3 regions of the Ruminococcus sp. RTP21484sp1_RTP21277st1_D2_RTP21277_210401 genome follow, and region 1 is predicted to be linked to each of the others. Evidence: riboswitches for the same ligand, from Rfam matches in the RefSeq annotation. Region 1 holds a riboswitch; each other region holds the start of a gene.
The links. Region 1 has a riboswitch for tetrahydrofolate ahead of AB5706_RS22075 (folate family ECF transporter S component). Riboswitches for the same ligand answer to the same signal wherever they lie in the genome.

Region 1 (5,438 bases):
AGCTTATATAACCCTTTCCATTTTGCTACTAAAGATGGTGTAATAACCAGTGCAATGATTAACGGGATATTGATTGCCCAGGAAAATACCGGGAACAGATCCTCGTTTTTCAATACATACATCATGTAATAAATACCCATACTGAGCATTGCGGAATAAATCTGCTGCAGAATGTAGGTTACGCAGATCATAATATAAAATCTGTTGGAAAATAACAGTTTTGCAGCTTCAATAAGGCTATATTTTTCATCTACTGCGCTTGATGCATCTTCGTTTAAGACTTCTTCTGGAAGCTCTTTTACAGATAATGCAGAAACTGTATTTATAATAAGTCCAATGATGGCATAAATGATTGCTACAATTCTCCATCCAGCAGCTCCCCCTCCCATAATCTCAACAAACTTGATAGTAACAGACTGGATCAAAAGACTGGTAGAAAATGCAAAGATAAAACGGTAAGATCCCATTTCTACACGTTCTTTGCTGTTTTTGGTAATCAGAGCTGTAAGAGCTGAATATGCAATGTTATTTGCTGTATAGAACACTGCATTTAACAGGGAATATGCAATAAAGAACCATGCATACTGCGCTGTCTGTCCAAGACTTTCCGGAATTGCAAATACACCGATCAAAGTAACTGCACAGCCGATATAACCATACAGCATCCAGGGTTTTGCTTTTCCCATTTTTGTTTTTGTCTTATCAATCATAGAGCCGAAGAAAATATCGGTCACTCCATCAAACAGTTTTGATACTGCAATCAATGTTCCTACAATACCCGGGTTCAATCCAACAGTATTGGTCAGATAGAGCATTACGAAGGTGGAAAGGAATGCATATACCACATTTCCAGCCACATCTCCGGAACCGTATCCGACTTTGTTGTACCATTTCAAATATCTTTTTTCTTCCATGTTTTCCTTCTCTTTCTCCTGTTTTTTCAGGTTTATTTTCGTACTTCCTTAATCCGAATATAATTATATCTTTATCTTTCCCAAAATTACATAAACAACATTTAACAAAACATGCACAAAATTGTAGAATTTAAAAAAATAGAACATTTTAGGATAAAAATGCGTTCATTTATAACATAAGGTCAATTATTCAAAAAAATAAGAGGGCTGCATCTTACAGCTCTCTTATTTTAAATATACATCCTATTCTTCATATCCCTGCGGATTATTAGACTGCCATCTCCAGGAATCTTCACACATCTCACGGATACCGTTTTCTGCTTTCCAGCCAAGCTCTTTTTCTGCCTTAGATGCATCACAATAACAAGTTGCAATATCTCCGGCTCGGCGAGGTTTGATCACATATGGAATTTTCACACCAGTTGCAGCTTCAAAATTCTTTACAATATCAAGAACACTATAGCCCTTTCCGGTTCCCAGATTGTAAATCGCAAGCCCAGGATTTTCCCCGATTTTCTTAAGCGCTTTTACATGCCCCTTTGCCAGATCCACAACATGAATATAGTCTCTTACACCAGTTCCATCCGGAGTATCATAATCATTTCCAAATACACCAAGTTCCTTCAGCTTACCAACTGCTACCTGTGTAATATATGGCATAAGGTTATTGGGAATGCCATTTGGGTTCTCTCCAATTGTTCCACTCTTATGTGCGCCAATTGGATTAAAGTAACGAAGAAGCATAACATTCCATTCTGGATCTGCTTTCTGGATATCGGTAAGCACCTGTTCCAGCATGGATTTTGTCCAGCCATACGGATTCGTACACTGTCCCTTTGGGCATTCTTCTGTAATCGGAATCTGTGCCGGATCTCCATATACAGTTGCTGAGGAAGAGAAAATAATATTTTTCACATTATTTTTTCTCATTACATCAACCAGGGTTAAAGTGCCTGCTATGTTATTTTCATAATACTCCCAGGGCTTAACCACAGATTCTCCAACTGCCTTCAAACCTGCAAAATGGATGCAGGACTCAATAGTTTCCTTGTCAAAAATATCATTTAAAGCATCTCTGTCCAGAATATCTGCCTTATAAAACTTCACTGGTTTTCCTGTGATTTTTGATACTCTGTCCAGTGCTTTTTCACTTGCATTGCTTAAATTGTCCAGTACCACAACATCATATCCTGCATTCTGAAGCTCCACTACCGTGTGGCTTCCAATATAACCAGCACCACCTGTAACTAAAATTGCCATAATGATTCCTCCTGAACGGTTTTTTCTTTTATTATAGTCTGATTTTTGTAAAAACATATGGACAAAGTTTTAGAAAATATGGAGAAAATGCCACGATTTCTTGTCTGTTTTCTTAATTGCAAAAACTTATATTTTTATATATTTTTTTCTTGCTTTTTCCAATAATCTGTTATATACTGCCCCATGTAAAGTAATGCAGAGTAAATTCATGAGCGTAAAGTGCCTTCCGGATGGAGAGTTGCCGGAGGACGAAAAGAGAAATCTTGCGGTTCGTGGATTGCTTCTCGCTGCAACAGAAGATAAATATGAATCCATAAATTATCTCCTATTGTGAGCGAAAAAAGAAAAGGAGGTAATTTTTTTATGGAGAAAACAAAGAACATGTTTCTCACCTCAGCCAAAGAGCTGAAAACCACTTCTACCCTGGCAGTCTGTGCAATGCTTGCTGCCCTGGCACTGATTTTAAATTCAGTTGCTTCTATCAATATCGGTCCCTATGTAAAAATTGGATTTTCCGGTATCCCGAACCAGATTGCTGATTATCTGTTTGGACCCATTACCGGATGTCTGTTTGCCGGTGTGCTGGATATTGTGAAATTCTTTATCCGCCCGGATGGTCCATTTTTCTTTGGGTTCACCTTTAACGCAATGCTCGCGGCATTTATTTATGGATGTTTTTACTACAAACATAAGCTCACTTTCCGTCGCGTGCTGATTGCAAAACTGGTTGTCGTTCTGATTGTAAATGTTCTGTTAAATACCTTATGGCTGGACATGCTTTACGGAAAAGGATTCCTTGCAATCCTCCCAATGCGTACTGTAAAGAACCTGATCATGTGGCCAATTGATTCCTTTATCTTCTTTACCATCACAAGATTGATTGAGCAGACAGGAATTTTTAATCTTTTTAGAAAACCGGCTGCCAACTGATTACATATATTTGAAAATATAAAAACTTTGCGATATCAAATAAAAAACGCGAATATTCCAGTACTAAATAAGCCACTGATATTCGCGTTTCTTATTATCCTAACCACTTAAAAGAAGGATAGTATCTTACAACAGCTTTCCCCACAATCTGGTCAAATCGCACGAATTTGTTTTTCCATGAACGTGAATCTCTTTTCATTCTCCCAATTAGACACAGTCTGTCTGGTAACATGAAATATTTTTCCAAATTCCTCCTGAGTCAGCGCCTTTTCTTTTCGTATTTTTAATATCTGCGTTCCAATGTTCATATTTGCTCTGCTCCTGTTCTTCCAATCGGTTTTGCTTCTCACTTGGATTATATAAAAAATTCTGCCTAATGAAAAGCAATTTACCTTTTACAGTGGAAAAAACAGGTATGCAAAGCTTCTTTGACATGGTATTTTTTAAGAAGATTCACGTTTCTCTACTTAATCTGAATCCTTATTTTTTCACTGACAGGTGTCCAGTCAGATTCTGCAGTGATTTCACCTGTAGTTCCATCATATGCGCTTTCTTCGGTTCCATAATCTTCATCCGTTTTATCTGCTGCGTCGGTATTTTCTTTCTGGTCTGTATCGTCTTGAAGCCTTACTTCTGTGGGAGCTGCTGCCCCTCCGATAATTTGAGTTTCAATCGGCTCCTCTGCATCTGACGGATTTTCTCCCTCCAAAGTATCCTCTGGAACTTCTTCCATTTCTTCTGTAGTCTCACCAATTTCTACAAAATCGTCATCAACCCAGACAGTGTCTGCGGCAGCCATGTAAGGTTCTCTGGTATAAAGCTGTAATTCCAGATAATCGCTGTCAATATCCGGGAGCAAAAGAACCGGGCCGTCAGAATCCAGCTGATACATACCCCAGAAACTGGTTTTAAAACTCCATTGAGACTTACCATCTGCCGAATTACTGCGCAGTTCATACTGTACCTGATTTCCTTTACTGTCTGTCCCCATAAGCATCATCTCATTACCATTATACAGCTTTTCCTCAAGTTCTTCCGGAATTTCTGCCTTAATTATACTTTGCAGTTTATTCATGGAAAAGTCTGTTAATTTCACGGTTCCTTCTTCTGTTTTAATAGAAATATCTTCTAGCTTTTTATGAACTGTCTGTTTCATAAGCTCCGCATGAGGAATAGAAAAATCAAACTCAAATTCTGCAAAATAATCTTCGCCAAGATTTTCATTTTGATAAGCACCAAGTACCAAATGTACTTCCGGATTTTCTCCCAAATCCTCATCAAGGGAAAAGCGGGATTCCAGAACAGCATCATAGACATTTTCATCCAGTCCGGTATTTAGTAAATCCTCATCCGAATACGGCAGATAGTGTCCGCTTTCGTATTCTTCAATTTTCTGTCCATTTATTGTAGTTTTCTGATAATCAATGTCAAGCTGTGTATTGGCAAAGGTCCAGGCATCCTGGACATCATCCGTGCCCTTTTGCCCGGAAGATGTTTTTTCTGCATGCACCTTTGTTAACAGAACCCCATTATCCAGAACAACTTCTTTTAATGTTACAGTAATTCCCGTGTCTTCCTTAGAGGTATTCAACACTTCCGTATAAGATTCAATGCTTTTTGGGAAACCAAGGGTTTCTCCTATGGACAATGTAATATTTTTTATTGCAGCCTGGATATGTGGATTAGAAAAGATAACAGAACCCAAGGTGACGATCACACAGGCAGCTGCTACTATGCTCCACTTTTTTGGTCTCCGGTTTTCCTTTTTTTCACTCCATTCCCGCTCTGCTTCCTCTATATATTTCGGATCAATATTACCAAATTCTTTTGAAAAATCAAACTTTTTCATATGCGTCCTCCTTCTTTTTCCAACAGTTTCAACAGCTTTTTCCGGTTTCTGTATAAATTCATTTTCACGCTTCCCGCTGACATATGATGCTTTTGGGATATTGCAGAAACAGGATCTAAAAACCAGTATCTTCGTACAAAAATATTTCTGTCCTTTGGAGACATTTCTTCCAAAAAACGATTTATGGTTTCCATCAGTTCTTTTTCCGCCAGCTGTTCTTCCACGGTATAAGTTACATTTAGCTGATCCATTTCCTCTATAACATCTGCCATATGAACATCCGGGCGCTTGCCTGCAAACTTTTTTCTTAAACGGTCAATACTAAGATTTCTTGTAATCCGACCGCAAAAGTGTGCCAATACAGGAGGATGCGTAGGAGGAATCTGTGACCATACTGAAAACCAGGTATCATTCAGACATTCCTCGGCATCTTCTCTATTCGCCAATAAATTCCAGGCAATCTTGTAGCAATAGGGATGATACTT
Region 2 (5,438 bases), on a different contig from region 1:
TTCAAGGCATAATCCACCTCAAGATCACAGACAGCAAAAATATTCTTCTTCAATAGACACCTCCCGCATAAAGCAATGCACTTAAAAATATAGGAACTGTGAAATGAAAGTTTTCCAACGGCATACCGCTTTTGTAATAGGGTTCTCTTTTTCCTGTTTTGAAATAAACACTGATGTAATGTAATAAGTAAAGAATTCGCTGGCAGACAATGCCGCTTGAAATCATAAGAGCAGCTGATATGACAGCTCCAATCAGAAAGGAATAGGAAATGCAATTGAGAATTTTCGTCGGTCCGATCATGCTTCCAATAACACTCAAGAGCTTGATGTCTCCGGCTCCCAGCATTCTGAATATGAATAAAATCCCCAGAATCAGTATCGGTACCAGCAGACCGCATATCCAAGATCCGAGACTGCTAACATCCATTTTCCATATTCGCGTAAACAAACTGACCAGTACACAAAAAAGCAGCCAGCCATTGTCTACCTTCGCTCTCTGAATATCCATCAGAGCGGCGCAGCCTGCCGCTATAGCAGGAAATATTCTGTAAAAAAGCATAGACGTACCATCCCTTCTTTTACATAGATTTACTAATAACAGGAGGCTATCTTGAAGTATTTTAGAGCCTGTTTGAGAAAGGCTTTCTGTATTTTATCTTTCGTAGAATAGGGAATAGTCGATCTGAAAAGATGACCTTCGATACCAGATGACTTCTGGTGAGTCTTATTATAGGTTCTCTATCTCCATTTGTCCAGTCTTTTTTTTACAAATTTTTCTAAAAAAACTATAAACCTTTTTGTTCTTGCAGTATAATATTAACGGAGGTAAAATTATGACAATATTAACATGTCTTGGTGACAGCATCACCGATTGTGAACACTGCTTTTCCAGAGATTTCCTTGGCAATGGCTATGTAAAAATGCTGTCAGACTGTCTTAAAAGGGACGGCTCAGACTATCAGGTACGCAATTATGGCACTGACGGCTTTACTATAAACAGACTTCTGCAGAGAATTCAGGGTGATTCTGATTTTACAAGTGATATTATAACAATTTTAATCGGAATTAATGATATTGGATTAATAATGAATACGGACAGAACACCGTTTCAGCAGAGGAATATGCTTTTTTCTTTTTACAAATGCTATGCAGATCTTATAACAATATTAGCAAAATCAAACTCGCGCATTATTTTAATGGAGCCTTTTCTTTTTCCCTGGCCTGCCTGTTATAGAACCTGGCTTCCTTTTCGCCAGAAAATATCACAAATGATCCACCAGCTATCAGAACAGTTTCAAATTCCTTATCTTACATTGCATGAGGAATTGAATGAAAAGGCGCGTCGTTATGGATATTCAGAAATTACTACAGATGGGATTCACCTTACTGAGCAGGGACAAAAATTTCTGGCAGACAGATTGTATAAATTAATTTGCGGCTATTCACCGTACTAGTACATCGTTTTCGAAATAACTATACCACTCACTTGTCTGTGAATCCGATTGCACAGGTATAAAAGCCTCGGCGTAGCCCGCTACGCCTGCGTTTTTATACCTGCACACTCGAATTCACATCCTACGCGATTGGTATAGTTATTTACGAAACGATGTACTAGAGCGTGTTTGAAAAAGGCTTTCTGCAAGATGTGTAAAAAGCAATCTGTCTTATAACAGACTATTTTCAGTTGCATTGCTGGATACAATTATGTATAATGACCCTAAACTTATAAAAGAAGGTTTTTTTATGGATAAAATCATTAAAGAAATTGAAGATATGTCACTAAATGCATGGCCCTCCCATAAAATGGAGCTTTATGATGGATGGATTCTCCGTTTTTCCTATTTTTATACACATAGAACAAACAGTGTGGAGCAGTTCGGAACTTCTACCCTTTCCTGGAGGGAAAAGGTTTCTTTCTGCGAAGCAGAGTATGCCCGACTGGGCAGCCCTGCAATTTTTAAGATCAGTCCTCTGGTTTCTCCGAATTTTGATTATCTTCTGGAAAACCGCAACTACGAAATCCAGCATACAACAAATGTTATGGCAGCCTCACTGGATGGAGCAGATCTTTCTGCGCCTTGCGATCAGGTAACTCTTACTGACGATATTCCAGATATTTGGATTGAAAGTCTTTTTGATCTGAAAGGCACCATTAATCCTGTTCACCGTGCTGTAGTTCCATCCATGTATCATGCCATCGTAAAAGACACCGTATGCGCCTCCATCTGGAGTAACGGAAAAATTATTGCAACCGGGCTTGGCATTCTGGATCGAAATTATATTGGATTGTACGCTATCCATGTTCGCGAAGATTTCAGACACAAGGGTTATGCTCGTCAGATTTGTACTGCACTTCTAAAAGAAGGAAAAAAGAAAGGCGCAACTAAGGCCTATCTTCAGGTAGTAGAGGGAAACACTCCAGCACGTAATCTTTATGAATCACTTGGACTTCATTATCTCTACACCTATTGGTTCCGGGTTCAGACACATACAAACTGAAAACTTTTCAGAGCATGTTTAAAAAAGGCTGCGATCAGTGTTTATCCTGATCACAGCCTTTTATTTGGGAATCGTATTTTTTGACTTATTCAACAAGTTGATTTCTCAAACAATCAACTTTCCAGTAAGTGCATTGCTTCATAATCCATCTTATGCCATATTATTTAATTTGGGGTTTTGTATATAATTCAGATCCTGGACTGCTGCCATTTATACGGTCTTCTTCTCCAGCTTAGCAGGTCTTATGTTTCCTACAACCATGCCTGTAAGCGGGCTGTAATAAAGAAGACTGGTAAGTACGGAGTAGATTGGAGTCATGATTGCAAACTGTACAAGACGTCCTGGCATAATTGCATAGAAGTTTGCTCCGATCATTACCAGTCCTGCAGTGGTCAGTCCAAGTGTTCCCACTACGCCAGAGACTGCAATTGCGACACACATAACAACAGTCTTTACTTTTCTGTTCTTTTCAGCCATTAGTTTTCCAGCCAGTCCGGGGATCACACCCCAGGCAACTGCTGATAAAGTAATCAGTGGATTAACTCCATAGCCTTTCATAAAACATCCAATAATATCGGCAACAGCACCTTCTACACCACCAGCTACAGGTCCCATCCAAAGACCTGCCAATACAGTGGCGACAGTCCCCAATGTAATTCGATATACACCAAGATCAATTACCAGAACGCGTGACAGCACAAGCTGGATTGCTACCAGCAGTGCAAGGAATACAAGAGTCTTAACACTCCATGTCTGTTTGTTTTTACGCATAAAAAAAACACCTCCATAATGATTAAAATAACAGAGTAGTTACCATAAATAATAATCCCTCCACATTATGAGATGTTCTCACATGTAGCAACGGGTGCGGAAAATATATCGTAAACAGTCCTGCTGCTTTTCGTTTCACGGCGACTCCCCAGCCAATGAACACTTGACGCATAAATTCCTACTTCGCTATTATTTATTTAAAATGATTATAGCACAAAATATAGAAATTTCAATATGTATTTGTTATAATATTCACATAAATAAATTAGTCGTTACTGTTTACTGGTAATGTTCCGCGAGTGTTTTTTGTGAACAAAGTTCACAGAAAACCCGAGAATCTTAGCGCGAAATCATGCGAATGCATGATTTCTGTGCATCGCGAAGCGCGTTACTGTTCACTGACAAATGTTTGTGCATACTCTCCTCTTTTTCGCATATTCTAAGAATATCTTCCCTTATATAGGAAAAATATTTGACAAAAAGGAGTGTTTCTATGAATATAAAATCCACAAACAAATCATCCTGCCAAAAACAGTCGCCACTACAGAATCCTTACAATGTTTTTTATAATAATTACATGAATACAAATGCTACTACAGAATGTACAGGACTTGGCTATCGTATGCCAGATAACTCGGAGGAATGGAATGCATGCCGAGAGGTTTTCGATTTTCTTCCTGTACCATTTCCGGATTCGGAGGATACAAAGCAACAATGAAAAATTTCACAAAACTATTACTTGGCTCTTTGGTACTGTTCTCTCTGTCAGGATGTACTGCCGGTGATATAATCACCAGCTATACTTCTACTTCTGATCAGAGTGAAACCACCTTACAGAACACTTCAGAAACGCCCAAACAGCGTGTTTATATGGATGAAATCAAAGGAACCCTTAAGGATTTCACCGGTGCCACCCTGACTATGGAAAGTCAGGAACAAACTTACGTTTTTGATCTTTCTGAAGCAACTTTGGAATGCGAAGATGGCATGATCACTGGAGATGAAATCAGTGTCATTTATGAGGGTCAGCTCTCTAACAAAGATACCAGCACTGTAAAAGCATTGAAAGTAGTAGACGACTTTCACAAAAAGCATCAGCTGGAAGTACGAAAGGCCTATGGGGAAGTACAGAGTCTGACTCCAAATACCATTACCATAAAAAATAAAAAAGGCAAAACAGCCACCTATCCAATCACTGGAACTGAACAATATTATCAGAATGGCATCCGCACCGGTGTATGGGTATACATTCATTTTAAAGGCAAGTTTGCTTCCAGTCAGGATACCCAAAGTTCTTCTCTTAATGCCAGTCATCTGAAAGTACTAAGCATTTCAGATATTGATCCGCTTACACTTCCAGATCCAACACCAACACCAGATCCTGCACAAGTTTCTGCCGATGACTCAGCAAAAGAACAGCAGATTCATGCAGAAATTCAGAATATTTCCCTGAATACGCTCACAGTTCTTCCCTCTGGCTCTGACAGCACAATAAATGTGGACTTGTCTCAGATTCCTTCTTACTTTAAAGGTGGAACAGCACCAGGCTCCTATGTAACCATAACTTGCACTGGACAATTTCAGGGAAATTCACTGGATGGTGTTACTGTTACAGCAGTCACCGGTGATGATCCGGATTCTCTTGGAAGCCGGGAAATTACCAGCTCAGTCAGCGGTACAATTATAGGCCATACAGCAAATACCGTCACACTTCAAACTGGCGATGGCGCAACCATAACCTGCTTTACAGAAGGGGCAAAGGATACCTCCACCAGTAATATGGAATCCGGCGCAGGTATCTGCATTACCTTTGATCCTACAAAATCCAAAAATTCCAACATTTATACATCTATCAAGATTCAGGACGCCTGAAGGTGTCCTGAATCCTTTTCTCTCCATCTGCCAGCCAGGCTCTCACATCCCCGGATTCTCCCAGAATGTCCATAAATGCCTGGTATTCATCCATTAAGCCCTTCCCATGTAAGACCATATAAGCTCCTGCATCACTTCCAAGAGCCACCTTTGCTCGGTACTTGTATGCCAGACGAAGGTTCTTTGCGGCCAGTTCTATAATAGGATCAAGCACTGATTCCTTATATCTTCCACATCCACGAAGATTTCGAATTGTCACAAGAGTAGGAACCCATACACTATCACTGTCAGCTAAT
Region 3 (5,438 bases), on a different contig from region 1:
TCGGTTCCTAAATATTCATTTAATGCGTTTTTCGTTTCGCCCTTGGCACCCTCTGCAAGCATACCAAGAGCAAAGTTAAGGCTTGTGGGGCTGAACATTATATTGGAATCCTGATTTTCTTTGGCTATTTCATCTGTAAGGTTAATAGAATTCTGCAGATTAACTGATTTATCAAGATCAATGTTCTTTTCAGCTGCATTTAATTCTGCGTGACTGGCTGTGGCAGCATATACATGGATTGGAGGAGCCATGGTTGTCATGAACGTCAGTGCTCCAGCAAAAAGTTTTATTTTATTCATGTATAACCTCCTTGTACGGTCGATGAAGTCCTTTTTGCAAAGGTTTTCTGCAAGTTTCTGTTTTATTTTAACATATTTGTTTCTTCTTTCTGTTATATTAATTTTCATTTAGTATAAGCGAATTTCCGTATTTACAAGCATTTCTCCCTCATATTGTAGTTTAACAGAGAAAAAACGTTTTTCCTCTGAAAGAAGCAGGTTCAGAAAAACTTTATCACCTTCCCATGTAGGAAGCTCTGGCACTATTTTCTTATCAACCCAGCATAGTTCGCCTTCATTGCATTCAATCAGTTCCCCGGTATATCCATCGGCTGTAAATACACACATAAGCTCAGATTCACATTCGCTGTTTATAAAGGTTACCAGGCCACGAAATTTGTAGGAAATAAGTGTGAGTCCTGTTTCTTCTTTTACTTCACGCAGAAGACATTCTTCAGGGGATTCCTGATCTTCTGTATGTCCACCTACACCAATCCATTTGCCTTTATTTATGTCATTTTGCTTTTTTACTCTGTGAAGCATCAGATATTTGTCATCGTTTTCGATATAGCATAAAGTAGTTATTGTCATTTATTCTCCTTCCCGCAGGCGCTGCTTTTTTCTGTGAAATATAAAACAGGGGCGATGCATATCAGTTTTATACATGCCCCTGTTTACTGTTTTAAATCAGATTTCGCGTGTAGCTTCTTTCAGCCATTCTTTTTCCTCTTCTTCCAGATATGGAGAAATCTTTTTATATACCTGTGCATGATAATTATTAAGAAGTGCCCGTTCCTGCACAGTCATCAGCTCGGGAACAACAGCATCCAGATCAAACGGTACCATAGTCAGATGTTCAAAGCACATAAACTGGCCAAATGAGGTTTTCTCTGCTTTTTTGCATACAAGCAGGTTTTCGTGGCGGATTCCATATTGGTTTTCCACATAGTATCCAGGCTCATCTGATGTGATCATACCCTCTTCCAGTACTGCATTATCTCCCTGAATAATTCTCCAGCGGAAGCTGTTTGGTCCTTCATGAACATTCAGAAGATAACCAACTCCATGTCCTGTTCCATGATTAAAATCCTGTCCCATTTCCCATAACGGACCACGCGCCAGATAATCCAGATTTACACCAGTACAGCCATAACGGAATTTGGCATTTCCAAGGTTCAGCATGCCACGTAAAACAGCGGTAAAATATTTCTTCTGCTCGTCATTCACAGAGCCCATAACAATTGTGCGGGTGGTATCTGTAGTACCTTCGTAATAGTGTCCGCCTGTGTCTGCCAGAAGGAAATTGCCAGGCTCAATGGCAATATCTGTCTCTGGTGTTGCAGAATAATGGTTGATTGCAGCATGAATGCCATAAGAAATAATGGGGTCAAAGCTGTTGTCGATAAAGTTCTCCTGCTGGGCACGGAAGCTGTACAGCTTCTCTCCTGCGCTTAACTCTGTCATTGTAATTCTGCCAACATTTTTCTTTAGCCAGCAGATGAATTTGGTAAGCGCAACTCCGTCTTTGATATGAGCGATACGTTCATTTTCTACTTCTACTGGATTTTTAATTGATTTTGGAAGAAAAGTCAGGTTGGCTTCATCCAGAATCGTTACTTCCTTCGGAATACTGTTTACCAGACGACAGTTGGCTTTCTTTTTACAAAGAAGAACTGTCATGTCTTTCTCAAATGTTTTTACATATTCATAAATGCTGTCATAGGGCAGAATGGTTACGCCATCCTTAGATAATGCGTCCAGAATTGAAGCCGAAAATGCTTTTTCATTTGCAAACAGCCTGATTTCTGTTTTTGTCATTATCAGATAAGAGAGAACAACCGGACAGCAATGTACATCGCCGCCACGAATATTCAGCAGCCATGCAATGTCATCCAGAGAAGTCAGTACAAATCCATCTGCACCTTTCTCTTCCATTGATTTACGGATTCTTGCACATTTGTCAGCACGGGATTCGCCTGCCCATTTTACATCCAGTTCCATAACCGGTTTACAGGAAAGTGCCGGACGATCTTCCCAGATTTCTCCTACCAGATCAGAATCCGTCTGAAGAGTGGCTCCTTTTTTTGCAAGAAGTTCGGTCAGTTCATCTGCTTCTTCGGCGCTGACGGTTCTTCCGTCAAAACCAAGGCACATTCCCTCGCCTAATTTTTCTTCCAGAAACTGGTGCACAGTGGGAACATCTGGTTCTCCCATTTTAAAAAGCTCTACACCCGTTCCCTCCAGCTGTGCGGCCGCCTGGATGAAATATCTTCCATCTGTCCACAATCCAGCCATATCCTGCATGATGACTGCTCTGCCGGCAGATCCGGTAAAACCTGTAATATATTTTCTGCACTTAAAGTATTCTCCTACATATTCAGATGCATGAAAATCATCTGTGGGAACAAGATAGGCATCTATTTTCTTCTCTGCCATTACTTCCCGAAGTGCGGTGATTCGTTCTTTAACTGTCATAAAACTGACTCCTTCCAGTGAATTTTGTCTATTCCTATTATAATATCCACGTTACCCTTTCGCAACCTGTTTAAGAAAAAACACTTTTCTATTCCCAAAAGACGTGATATACTAACTTTCGAAATGAATGATATGCAAAATAGGATTTTATGCGTCAAGTGTTCGGTGAATGGGGAGTTGTCACTGAAACGAAAAGCACGTCTTACGGTATATTATCCGCACCCGTTGCAAGCACTATAAGAGGGATATCTCATATTGTGTCAGAGCCTGCCTGAAAGGGATTTTCTACAAGACGCACGTTGCGATTTGTGGAAACGTTTTTTAACAGGCTCAAGGGAATGTTTTCGACATACATTCTATCACAATTGGAGATATCCTTTTTTGCGTATTAAGCAGGCAGATATTCGAATTCGAAAATCCTTCCCCGGTTTTATCAAAAAAGGATAGTCTCCGCAATCAAATACAAAGGAGGTTATTTTTAATGGTTGACAAACAAAAAGTAGAACAGGCCATCCGCCTGCTTCTGGAAGGAATCGGTGAGGATATTACCCGGGAGGGACTGATTGATACTCCCGACAGAATTGCACGTATGTGCGAGGAAATTTACGGTGGTCTCGATCAGGAAGCAGATCCCCATTTACTGAAGCAGTTTCCAGTAGAAAATAATGAGATCGTATTGGAAAAAGATATTACTTTTTACTCTATGTGCGAGCATCATCTGATGCCTTTTTATGGTAAGGCGCACCTGGCTTATATTCCCGATGGAAAAGTCACAGGATTAAGCAAGCTGGCACGTACGGTAGAGGTTTATGCCAGAAGACCGCAGATCCAGGAACGCCTCACAGTACAGATTGCGGACGCTCTGGAGCGTGCCCTCTCTCCGAAGGGAATTATGGTTATGCTGGAAGCAGAACACACCTGCATGACCATGCGAGGCGTTAAAAAGCCAGGAAGCAAAACAATTACGACTGTAACCCGCGGAGCCTTCAAAGAAGATAAGGAGCTGCAGAAAATGTTCCTTTCCATGGTCGGAAAATGAGCAGTTCTTTTTCTGAAACAAACCGTATTTCTTTAATCTGGCGGCATCCCCTTTATCAAAAGCACTGTAAGAAAATACAGGAGCTTGAAAAAGATCGTATTTTCTGCAGACATACGCCGGAACACTTTCTGGATGTTGCCAGGCTGATGTATATTTATTCTCTGGAAAACAAGCTTAATCTGTCCAGGGAAATCATTTATGCCACTGCTCTTCTTCATGACATTGGCCGTGCGCAGCAATATCTGTCGGGTATTTCTCATGACATTGCAGGAGCTGAAATAGCCGGAAAGATTCTGGCAGATCTGCATTTTACAGAGCAGGAAAAAGAGGAAATATTATCTGCGATCAGTCAGCACAGGACGGATGGATCTGATAATGTGTTGGCTATGCTGCTATATAAGGCTGATAAAAAGTCCAGAAATTGTTTTTCATGTTCAGCAGCTTCAGAATGTTACTGGCCTTCTGAGAAAAAAAATCTGACAATTGAATATTAAGCCTTCTAAAAAATCTAACAGAAAGGATGGTTTCTATTTATGAAAATTGGAAATCGTTTTTTTGATACACAAAATCACACTTATATAATGGGAATTTTAAATATTACTCCTGATTCTTTTTCCGATGGCGGGAAATGGAATCATTTAGATGAAGCTTTGCGGCATACAGAAGCCATGATCGCGGATGGTGCGGATATTATCGATATTGGCGGGGAATCTACGCGTCCCGGACACACGCCGGTCAGTGCAGAGGAAGAAGCTCAGAGAGTTTTGCCCGTTATCGAAGCGGTCAGAAAACGTTTTGACATTCCCATTTCTGTAGATACCTTCAAAAGCAGCGTGGCAGAAAGTGCGATTCAGGCCGGTGCAGATCTGGTCAACGATATCTGGGGATTAAAATATGATTCTGAAATGGGAGCTGTAATTGCCAAATATGATGTTGCATGCTGTCTCATGCACAATAAGTCCAATACAGAATATAACAATTTTCTCATTGATATGCTTTCTGAGACACAGGAATGTGTCAATCTTGCAAGAAAAGCAGGAATCAAAGATGAGAAAATCATTCTCGATCCAGGGGTTGGATTTGGAAAAACATTTGAGATGAATCTGGAAACTATGAATCATCTGGAGCTTTTTAAGAATCTGGGCTTTCCGGTTCTTCTTGGCACCTCACGCAAGTCGATGATCGGACTGGCACTTGATCTGCCTGTAGACCAGCGTGTAGAGGGAACACTGGCTACCAGTGTAATTGGTGTGATGAAGGGCTGTTCTTTTGTGCGTGTTCATGATGTCAAGGAAAACAGACGCGTAATCCAGATGACAGAAGCAATTTTGGGTTGTAATTGAGAGTAAAGAGGACATTCGCAATCCGCTTCGCTACTTGCTCATGAACGCAGTCGCGAAGCGACTGCGTTCAAATTCCTCAAAATTGTAAATAGCCAACAGAAAGGAACAACTGTTATGGATAAAACCAGATTTGATAAAATAGAAATTAAAGAACTGGAAATTTTTGCCAACCATGGTGTCTATCCGGAAGAAAATGTACTTGGACAAAAATTTGTTATTTCTGCCACCCTCTTTACCCACACACGTCAGGCCGGGTTAACGGATGATCTGTCTGCTTCTATCAATTACGGAGAAGTCAGCCAC

Region 2: it holds a riboswitch for tetrahydrofolate, as region 1 does, so the genes downstream of both, AB5706_RS00185 (folate family ECF transporter S component) here and AB5706_RS22075 (folate family ECF transporter S component) in region 1, are expected to answer to the same signal.
Region 3: it holds a riboswitch for tetrahydrofolate, as region 1 does, so the genes downstream of both, folE (GTP cyclohydrolase I FolE) here and AB5706_RS22075 (folate family ECF transporter S component) in region 1, are expected to answer to the same signal.

Annotation. Positions count from the first base shown of each region.
Region 1 is NZ_JBCOMJ010000050.1:9,346-14,783, forward strand. Features, by position in the region: gene AB5706_RS22065 (MFS transporter) at 1-914, opposite strand, end outside; gene galE (UDP-glucose 4-epimerase GalE) at 1,158-2,174, opposite strand; THF riboswitch at 2,369-2,466, shown strand; gene AB5706_RS22075 (folate family ECF transporter S component) at 2,538-3,104, shown strand; gene AB5706_RS22080 (helix-turn-helix transcriptional regulator) at 3,257-3,412, opposite strand; gene AB5706_RS22085 (DUF4179 domain-containing protein) at 3,568-4,953, opposite strand; gene AB5706_RS22090 (RNA polymerase sigma factor) at 4,950-5,438, opposite strand, start outside.
Region 2 is NZ_JBCOMJ010000001.1:35,594-41,031, forward strand. Features, by position in the region: gene AB5706_RS00165 (P-loop NTPase family protein) at 1-53, opposite strand, end outside; gene AB5706_RS00170 (prepilin peptidase) at 50-559, opposite strand; gene AB5706_RS00175 (SGNH/GDSL hydrolase family protein) at 834-1,454, shown strand; gene AB5706_RS00180 (GNAT family N-acetyltransferase) at 1,744-2,499, shown strand; gene AB5706_RS00185 (folate family ECF transporter S component) at 2,710-3,270, opposite strand; THF riboswitch at 3,357-3,458, opposite strand; gene AB5706_RS00190 (hypothetical protein) at 3,922-5,142, shown strand; gene AB5706_RS00195 (amidohydrolase family protein) at 5,123-5,438, opposite strand, start outside.
Region 3 is NZ_JBCOMJ010000016.1:1,163-6,600, forward strand. Features, by position in the region: gene AB5706_RS11625 (serpin family protein) at 1-299, opposite strand, end outside; gene AB5706_RS11630 (NUDIX domain-containing protein) at 408-869, opposite strand; gene AB5706_RS11635 (aminopeptidase P family protein) at 966-2,753, opposite strand; THF riboswitch at 2,887-2,983, shown strand; gene folE (GTP cyclohydrolase I FolE) at 3,235-3,792, shown strand; gene AB5706_RS11645 (HD domain-containing protein) at 3,789-4,286, shown strand; gene folP (dihydropteroate synthase) at 4,326-5,135, shown strand; gene folK (2-amino-4-hydroxy-6-hydroxymethyldihydropteridine diphosphokinase) at 5,250-5,438, shown strand, end outside.